Celeribacter indicus: one gene and its partner. The protein of the gene in region 1 interacts with the protein of each later gene in a pairwise test. Links are inferred from orthologs where the notes say so. Each region holds a gene or a part of one and is shown on either strand. Other genes may lie near its edges. The genes, in order: P73_RS18640 and ftsZ.

Region 1 (3,232 bases):
GCGGGCGCAGGAAGATGAAATCCGCGGTCAGCATGACGGTGGCGACGAGCCAGACCGGCACGTAGTCGGGCCGGCGCAGCACCCAGGCGAAGGCGAAGCCCAGCAGCAGGTCCGGCCCCGGCCAGTGGCCGGAGCCGACGCGCACCGGCAGCAGGTAGACGAAGACGACAATGGCCGACAGCGCGAGAAAGCCCGCCCGATAGCTCCAGCGGCGCAGGGTGCGCGGATCAACCATCGGCCGCCCCTTCCTCCCCGGCGGTCCGGTCCGGCCCGGCCGGTTCGGTTTCGACGAAGGGGGTGAGCGGCCGCTCCGGCAGGATCAGCCCGCCGGGATCGGTGATCTGTTCGCTGACATGGGTGCGCAGCACGCGCAGGTAGTCGAGCCGCTCGTAATCCGCGGCGAGGATCACCCGGAGCCGCCGGTCCGGCCCCATCGCCACCTGCCCGATGAGGATGTCCGCGGGAAAGACGCCGCCGTCGCCCGAGGAAACGACCCGGTCGCCGGGGCGCACCAGTTCGGGGCTCTCGATGAATTCGAGCGGCGGGCGCGCGGTGTTGTCGCCCGAGAGGATCGCGCGCTGGCCGGAAGGCTGGATCGTCACCGGCAGGCGCGAGTTCGAATCGGTCAGCAGGATCACGCGCGAGGAGGTCTCGCCGACGCCGGAGATCCGGCCGACGAGCCCGATCCCGTCCATCGTCGCCCATCCGTCGCGGATCCCGTCGCGCGCGCCGACGTTCATCAGCACGGACTGGCGGAAGGGGGAGCCGCTGTCGGCGGTCACCACCCCCGTCACATAGGTGTATTTCGGGTCGAGCCGCACGTTGTTGAGATCGAGCAGCTTGGCGTTCTTCTGCTCGAGCTGGAGCGCGGCTTCCTTCCACGCCTGCATCTGCCGCAACTCGTTGCGCAGCTCCTGGTTCTGCTCGTAGAGGCGCTGGTAGCTCTGGAAGTTCTCGAGCATGCCGATCGTCTTCGTCACCGGCACGAGCGCCCATTCGAAGGAGGGGACGACCCGGTCGACGAGCTGGGCGCGCATCCGCTCCACCCGCGGGCTGTCGATGCGCCAGAGCACGAAGATCCCGATGCACAGCAGAAGAAAGATCCCGGCCAGCAGGCGCTGGATCGGGCGGACATAGGTCTCCGCATTGCCTCTGTCTCTGGCCACGTCCGTCTTTCCCGGATCAGGTCGGCCGGTGCCGCGCGCGGCGGCAGGCAGCCTCAGCTGTCGTAATCAATAACGTGCCGGAGTTGCTTTTCATACTCCAGCGCCTTGCCGGTGCCGAGCGCCACACAATTCAGTGATTCGTCGGCGACCGAGATCGCAAGGCCGGTCTGTTCGCGCAGCGCGAGGTCGAGCTCGCCCAGAAGCGCGCCGCCGCCGGTGAGCATGACGCCCCGGTCGACGATGTCGGCGGCGAGGTCGGGCGGCGTCGTCTCGAGCGCGGTCATCACCGCCTCGCAGATCGCCTGCACGGGTTCGGCGAGCGCCTCGGCGACCTGCGCCTGGCTGATCTCGATCTCCTTCGGCACGCCATTGAGCAGGTCGCGCCCGCGGATCGTGAGCACCGAGCCGCGCCCGTCGTCGGGCATGCGCGCGGTGCCGATCGAGGTCTTGATCCGCTCCGCCGTGCCCTCGCCGATCAGAAGGTTCTGCTGGCGGCGCAGGTAGTTGATGATCGCGTCGTCCATCCGGTCGCCGCCGACCCGCACCGAACGCGCATAGACGATGTCGCCCAGCGACAGGACCGCCACCTCGGTGGTGCCGCCGCCGATGTCGACGACCATGTTGCCGGTCGGGTCGGTGATCGGCATCCCCGCGCCGATGGCCGCCGCGATCGGTTCCGCGATCAGCCCGGCCTTGCGCGCGCCGGCGGAAAGCACGGACTGGCGGATCGCGCGTTTCTCCACCGGGGTCGCGCCATGGGGGACGCAGACGATGATCTTCGGCTTGGAGAAGGTCGTGCGCTTGTGCACCTTGCGGATGAAATGCTTGATCATCTCCTCGGCGGTATCGAAATCGGCGATCACGCCCTCGCGCATCGGGCGGATGGCCTCGATTGAGCCGGGGGTCTTGCCGAGCATGTGCTTGGCATCCTCCCCGACCGCGAGCACCTGCTTGCGCCCGTCCTTGACGTGATAGGCGACGACGGAGGGTTCATTGAGGATGACGCCCTTGCCCTTGACATAGACGAGCGTGTTCGCCGTGCCGAGGTCGATTGCCATGTCCGAAGAAAAAAGTCCGTTAAGTCCCGCCATCTTGTTCCTGATGCCCCGTCCTGCGCGCAAATTTGGAGAATCCCCCGTAACGGCGACTTATAGGGGGTGGCGGGGGTGTGGAAAAGGGGCGCGTGGCCGCGCTGTGGCGAAGTCTCGCCAAGCCGGCCCGCCGCGGCCCCGTCTCCGCTCCCGGATTTTGCAGCTTTCGTATAAATAAACGGCAAGACGCCCCCGAAGGAGCGCCTTTTCCGTTCGAATCGGACAAGTTCCGAAATCAGACCGTATCGGTGTATTTCACCGTCTTCACATCCGAATCCGGGGCCGATTTCTCGCGCCGCACCAGCAGGCGGTTCAGCGCGTTGACATAAGCCTTCGCGGAGGCGACGACCGTATCCGTGTCGGAGGACTGGCCGGTGACGATCTTCCCGTCCTCCTCGAGCCGCACGGAAACGGTGGCCTGCGCGTCGGTGCCCTCGGTCACCGCATGCACCTGATAGAGCTGCAACCGCGCCGTGGTCGGGAAAAGCGCCTTGATCGCCTTGAAGGTCGCATCCACCGGTCCGTCGCCCTGGCAGGTCTCGCGCGTCTCGACACCGTCGATCTCGAGGATCAGGTCGGCTGATTGCGGCGCCTCCGTGCCGCAGACGACGCGCAGGAATTTCACCTTGATGCGCTCGTTCTGGTCGGCCGCGCCCGCGTCGCGCAACAGCGCGATGAGGTCGTCGTCATAGACTTCCTTCTTGCGGTCGGCGAGGGACTTGAACCGGACGAAAACGTCCTTGAGCTGGTTGTCGCCCATCTCGTAGCCCATGTCCCGGAGCTTCGCGCGCAGCGCGGCGCGCCCGGAATGCTTGCCCAGCGGCAGGGAGGTGCCGGACAGGCCGATGTCCTGCGGGCGCATGATCTCGAAGGTCTCGGAATTCTTCAGCATCCCGTCCTGGTGGATGCCGCTTTCATGGGCGAAGGCGTTCTTGCCGACGATCGCCTTGTTGTATTGCACCGGGAAGCCGGACA
Region 2 (3,208 bases), 520 kb from region 1 along the record:
TCGGCCCCTCCTGGCGCACCAGCCCGGCGGCGAGGATCCCGTCGACGAAGGGCGCGGCGGAGCCGTCGAGGATGGGCACTTCGGGCCCGTCGACGGAGATCGTCGCGTTGGCGACGCCGCACCCTGCCAGTGCGGCCATGATATGCTCGATGGTCGACAGCTCGACGCCGTCTTCATTCCGGATCAGGGTGCAGAGTTGCGAGGGCACGACCGTATCCCAGCGCGCGGCGACGATCGGGTCGCGGCGGTCGGCGGCATCCGCATGGATGTCGGCACGCAGGAAGGTGATCCCGCTGTTGGCGGGCGCCGGCGTGACGCGCATGGTCACCGGCGCGCCGGAGTGGAGGCCCACCCCATCGAACCGGATCTCTTTGGCTACCGTAGTCTGCACCATCTGCTCTCTGCTTTCTCCCGCCCTCTTGTCGGAGCGGGTGGCTTCCTGAACAGGGACCGCACCGGCCCCCGGCGCCACGGAGGCGCCTTCGTTGAGGATGATTTAACCACGCCGTGCCCGGCTCTCAATTCAAAGATTGTAACCGTTTGAAACATAGACCGCCGCGCGCCGGCAGGAAGATGCGCAAGATCCCGTGCGGGCGCGGCAAGCCCTTGTTCCAAAACAGGAAAGACCGCCCGGAGGCGGCCTTTCCACGATGTTTCACGATGTGATCGTGACCCGGCGTCATGTCCGCCGGTCCCCTCCTGTTTCAGTTCGCCTGACGGCGCAGGAAGGCGGGGATCTCGATCTTCTCGGCCTGCGGATCGCTGTCCTGATCCTCGTCATAGGCCTGATGCACCTGCGGGCGGGCCTGCGGCTGCGCGCCGAAGCGGGGCTGCGGCGCCGGCTGCGCGGCACGGGGCTGGGGCTGGTGGGCGTGCGGCTGCTGCGCCTCGCCTTCGCCATGCCCGGTCATGCGGCCGATGAGCGAATTGATCCCGAAACGCCCCTGTTTCGCGGCGGGCTGTTCCGGCTGCGGCTGGTGGTGATGCGGCTGCACCTGACGCGGCTCGGCGCGCGGCTGCTTGGCGACAGCGGCCTGAAGACGGGCCAGGGCTTCCGGCGAGGGCGTGCCCGGCGCGGGCGCGCGGGGCGCGACGAAGGCCTCGGGCTCGGGTTCGTGCATCGCCGGCTGCGGCGCGGGCTGCGGACGCGGCTGGTAGGCGGGCGGCGGCAGGTCGTCCTCGGCGGGGCGATAGCTTTCGCGCGCGGCCTGCTCCTCGCGGCGCTGGGTGGCCTGCGGGTCGAACACGTCGAGGGTCGGCTGGGCCGGCGCCTCGGGGGCGGGCTGATAGGCCTGCGGCTGCGGCTGCGGCGCAGGGGCCGCCGGAGCGGCGGGGGCGTGCTCGATCTTCTCCTCGACCGTTTCGGGCGATTGCAGCGGCTCGGCCAGGCGGCGGCGCGGCACGGGCATTTCGCCGATATTCTGGTTCGCGTCGATGCCGGTCGCGACGACGGAGACGCGCATGCCCCCTTCCATGTCGGGATCGAGGGTCGAACCGACGATGATGTTGGCGTCCGGATCGACCTCTTCGCGGATCCGGTTCGCCGCCTCGTCGAGCTCGAACAGCGTGAGGTCGTAGGCGCCGGTGATGTTGATGAGAACACCCTTCGCACCCTTGAGCGAGATCTCGTCGAGCAGCGGGTTTGCTATGGCCTTCTCGGCCGCCTGGATCGCGCGATCCTCGCCGGTCGCCTCGCCCGTGCCCATCATCGCCTTGCCCATCTCGTCCATCACCGAACGGACGTCGGCGAAATCGAGGTTGATGAGCCCCGGACGGACCATGAGGTCGGAGATGCCCTTCACCCCCTGATAGAGCACGTCGTCGGCCATGGAGAAGGCCTCGGTGAAGGTGGTCTTCTCGTTGGCGAGGCGGAACAGGTTCTGGTTCGGGATCACGATGAGCGTGTCGACCATCTTTTGCAGCGCTTCCACGCCCTCGTCGGCCTGGCGCATGCGCTTGGCGCCTTCGAACTGGAAGGGCTTGGTCACGACGCCGACGGTCAGCACGCCCAGCTCGCGCGCGGCCTGGGCGATGATCGGCGCGGCGCCGGTGCCGGTGCCGCCGCCCATGCCCGCGGTGATGAAGCACATGTGCGCCCCCGCGAGGTGGTCGACGATCTGTTCGATGCTTTCCTCGGCCGCCGCGGCGCCGACGGAGGGACGGGCCCCCGCGCCGAGACCCTCGGTCACCTTCACGCCCATCTGGATGCGCGCCTGCGCCTTGGCGTGCTGGAGCGCCTGCGCATCGGTGTTCGCCACGACGAAATCGACGCCTTCGAGCTGCTTCTCGATCATGTTGTTGACCGCGTTGCCGCCCGCACCGCCGACACCAAACACGGTGATTTTCGGTTTCAACTCGTCCCGCTCGGGCATCGTCAGATTCAAAGCCATGATCGTCCGCCTGCTGTTTTGATCGGCCGGTCAGGTCTGCGCCTGTCCGCCGGTTGACTGTCCCCGCCCCTGAATCGGGGCAAAATTTACCTACTCACCCCGAATCCTACGGAGTTTCGAGGGGCTCGTCATCCCAAAAACAGGAGAAAACCACAAAATCTGGGGGATCCCGCGCAACAATTCGGCGGGATCTTGCGCAAAACACGAGATTTAGCTGGTCGCGGCGCGCAGACACCTACGCACCCGGCCGGGGACCGGGGGAACGGCCCGCCTCCGGGACGGGTCCCGGACTGGGCGTCGCAATGTCGGGGCACTGCTCGGGTGCCTCTTCGGTGTGCCGGCCGCGCCGGTCGCCGCCCGCGTTGGCCGCGGATCCATGTCCCTTTTACCACCGTCCCGGCAGGCCGGCAACCGCCGCGCTCACCAGTTGTCCTTGAACCAGCGCATCGCCCGCTTGAGCGAATGGGCAGGATAGCGTTCCGCCGGGATCTCGAAATCCCACCATTCGTCCTGCGGATTGGCGGCGAAGAGGCAGAGCCCGACCGCGGAGGCGAAGGCCGCGCCGGTCGCCGCCTGCGGCAGTCCCTGCACGCGCAGCGGACGGCCGATCCGCACCTGCTGGCCCAGGATCTTCGGCGCGAGCGTGTCGAGACCGGGGATCTGCGAGCCGCCGCCGGTCAGCACGACCTGCTGCGAGGGCAGGTGTTCGAACCCGGCCGCATCGAGGCATTCGCGGACGCCTTCGAGGATTTCCTCGACCCGCGGCCGGATGATGCCGATGAGTTCCGCGCGCGAGACGGTGCGGCGGTCCTTCTCCC

What was found.
Region 2: the proteins of P73_RS18640 (region 1) and ftsZ interact in binary tests that used the Escherichia coli proteins (3 or more experiments, as listed by UniProt). The link is inferred for Celeribacter indicus from one-to-one orthologs.

The regions. Positions count from the first base shown.
Region 1 is NZ_CP004393.1:3,783,426-3,786,657, reverse strand. Bases 239-3,153 are described here. They hold P73_RS18640 (rod shape-determining protein), read right to left. Parts: upstream 2,258-3,153; coding sequence 1,220-2,257; downstream 239-1,219. Other genes in these bases: P73_RS18635 (2-isopropylmalate synthase), read right to left, coding at 2,493-3,153; mreC (rod shape-determining protein MreC), read right to left, coding at 239-1,166. Also shown: P73_RS18650 (hypothetical protein), read right to left, coding at 1-235; more of mreC, read right to left, coding at 228-238; more of P73_RS18635, read right to left, coding at 3,154-3,232. UniProt on the Escherichia coli protein: Forms membrane-associated dynamic filaments that are essential for cell shape determination. Acts by regulating cell wall synthesis and cell elongation, and thus cell shape.
Region 2 is NZ_CP004393.1:3,260,762-3,263,969, forward strand. The notes cover bases 48-2,938. They hold ftsZ (cell division protein FtsZ), read right to left. Parts: upstream 2,391-2,938; coding sequence 705-2,390; downstream 48-704. Other genes in these bases: lpxC (UDP-3-O-acyl-N-acetylglucosamine deacetylase), read right to left, coding at 48-391; ftsA (cell division protein FtsA), read right to left, coding at 2,811-2,938. In the rest of the region: more of lpxC, read right to left, coding at 1-47; more of ftsA, read right to left, coding at 2,939-3,208. UniProt on the Escherichia coli protein: Essential cell division protein that forms a contractile ring structure (Z ring) at the future cell division site. The regulation of the ring assembly controls the timing and the location of cell division.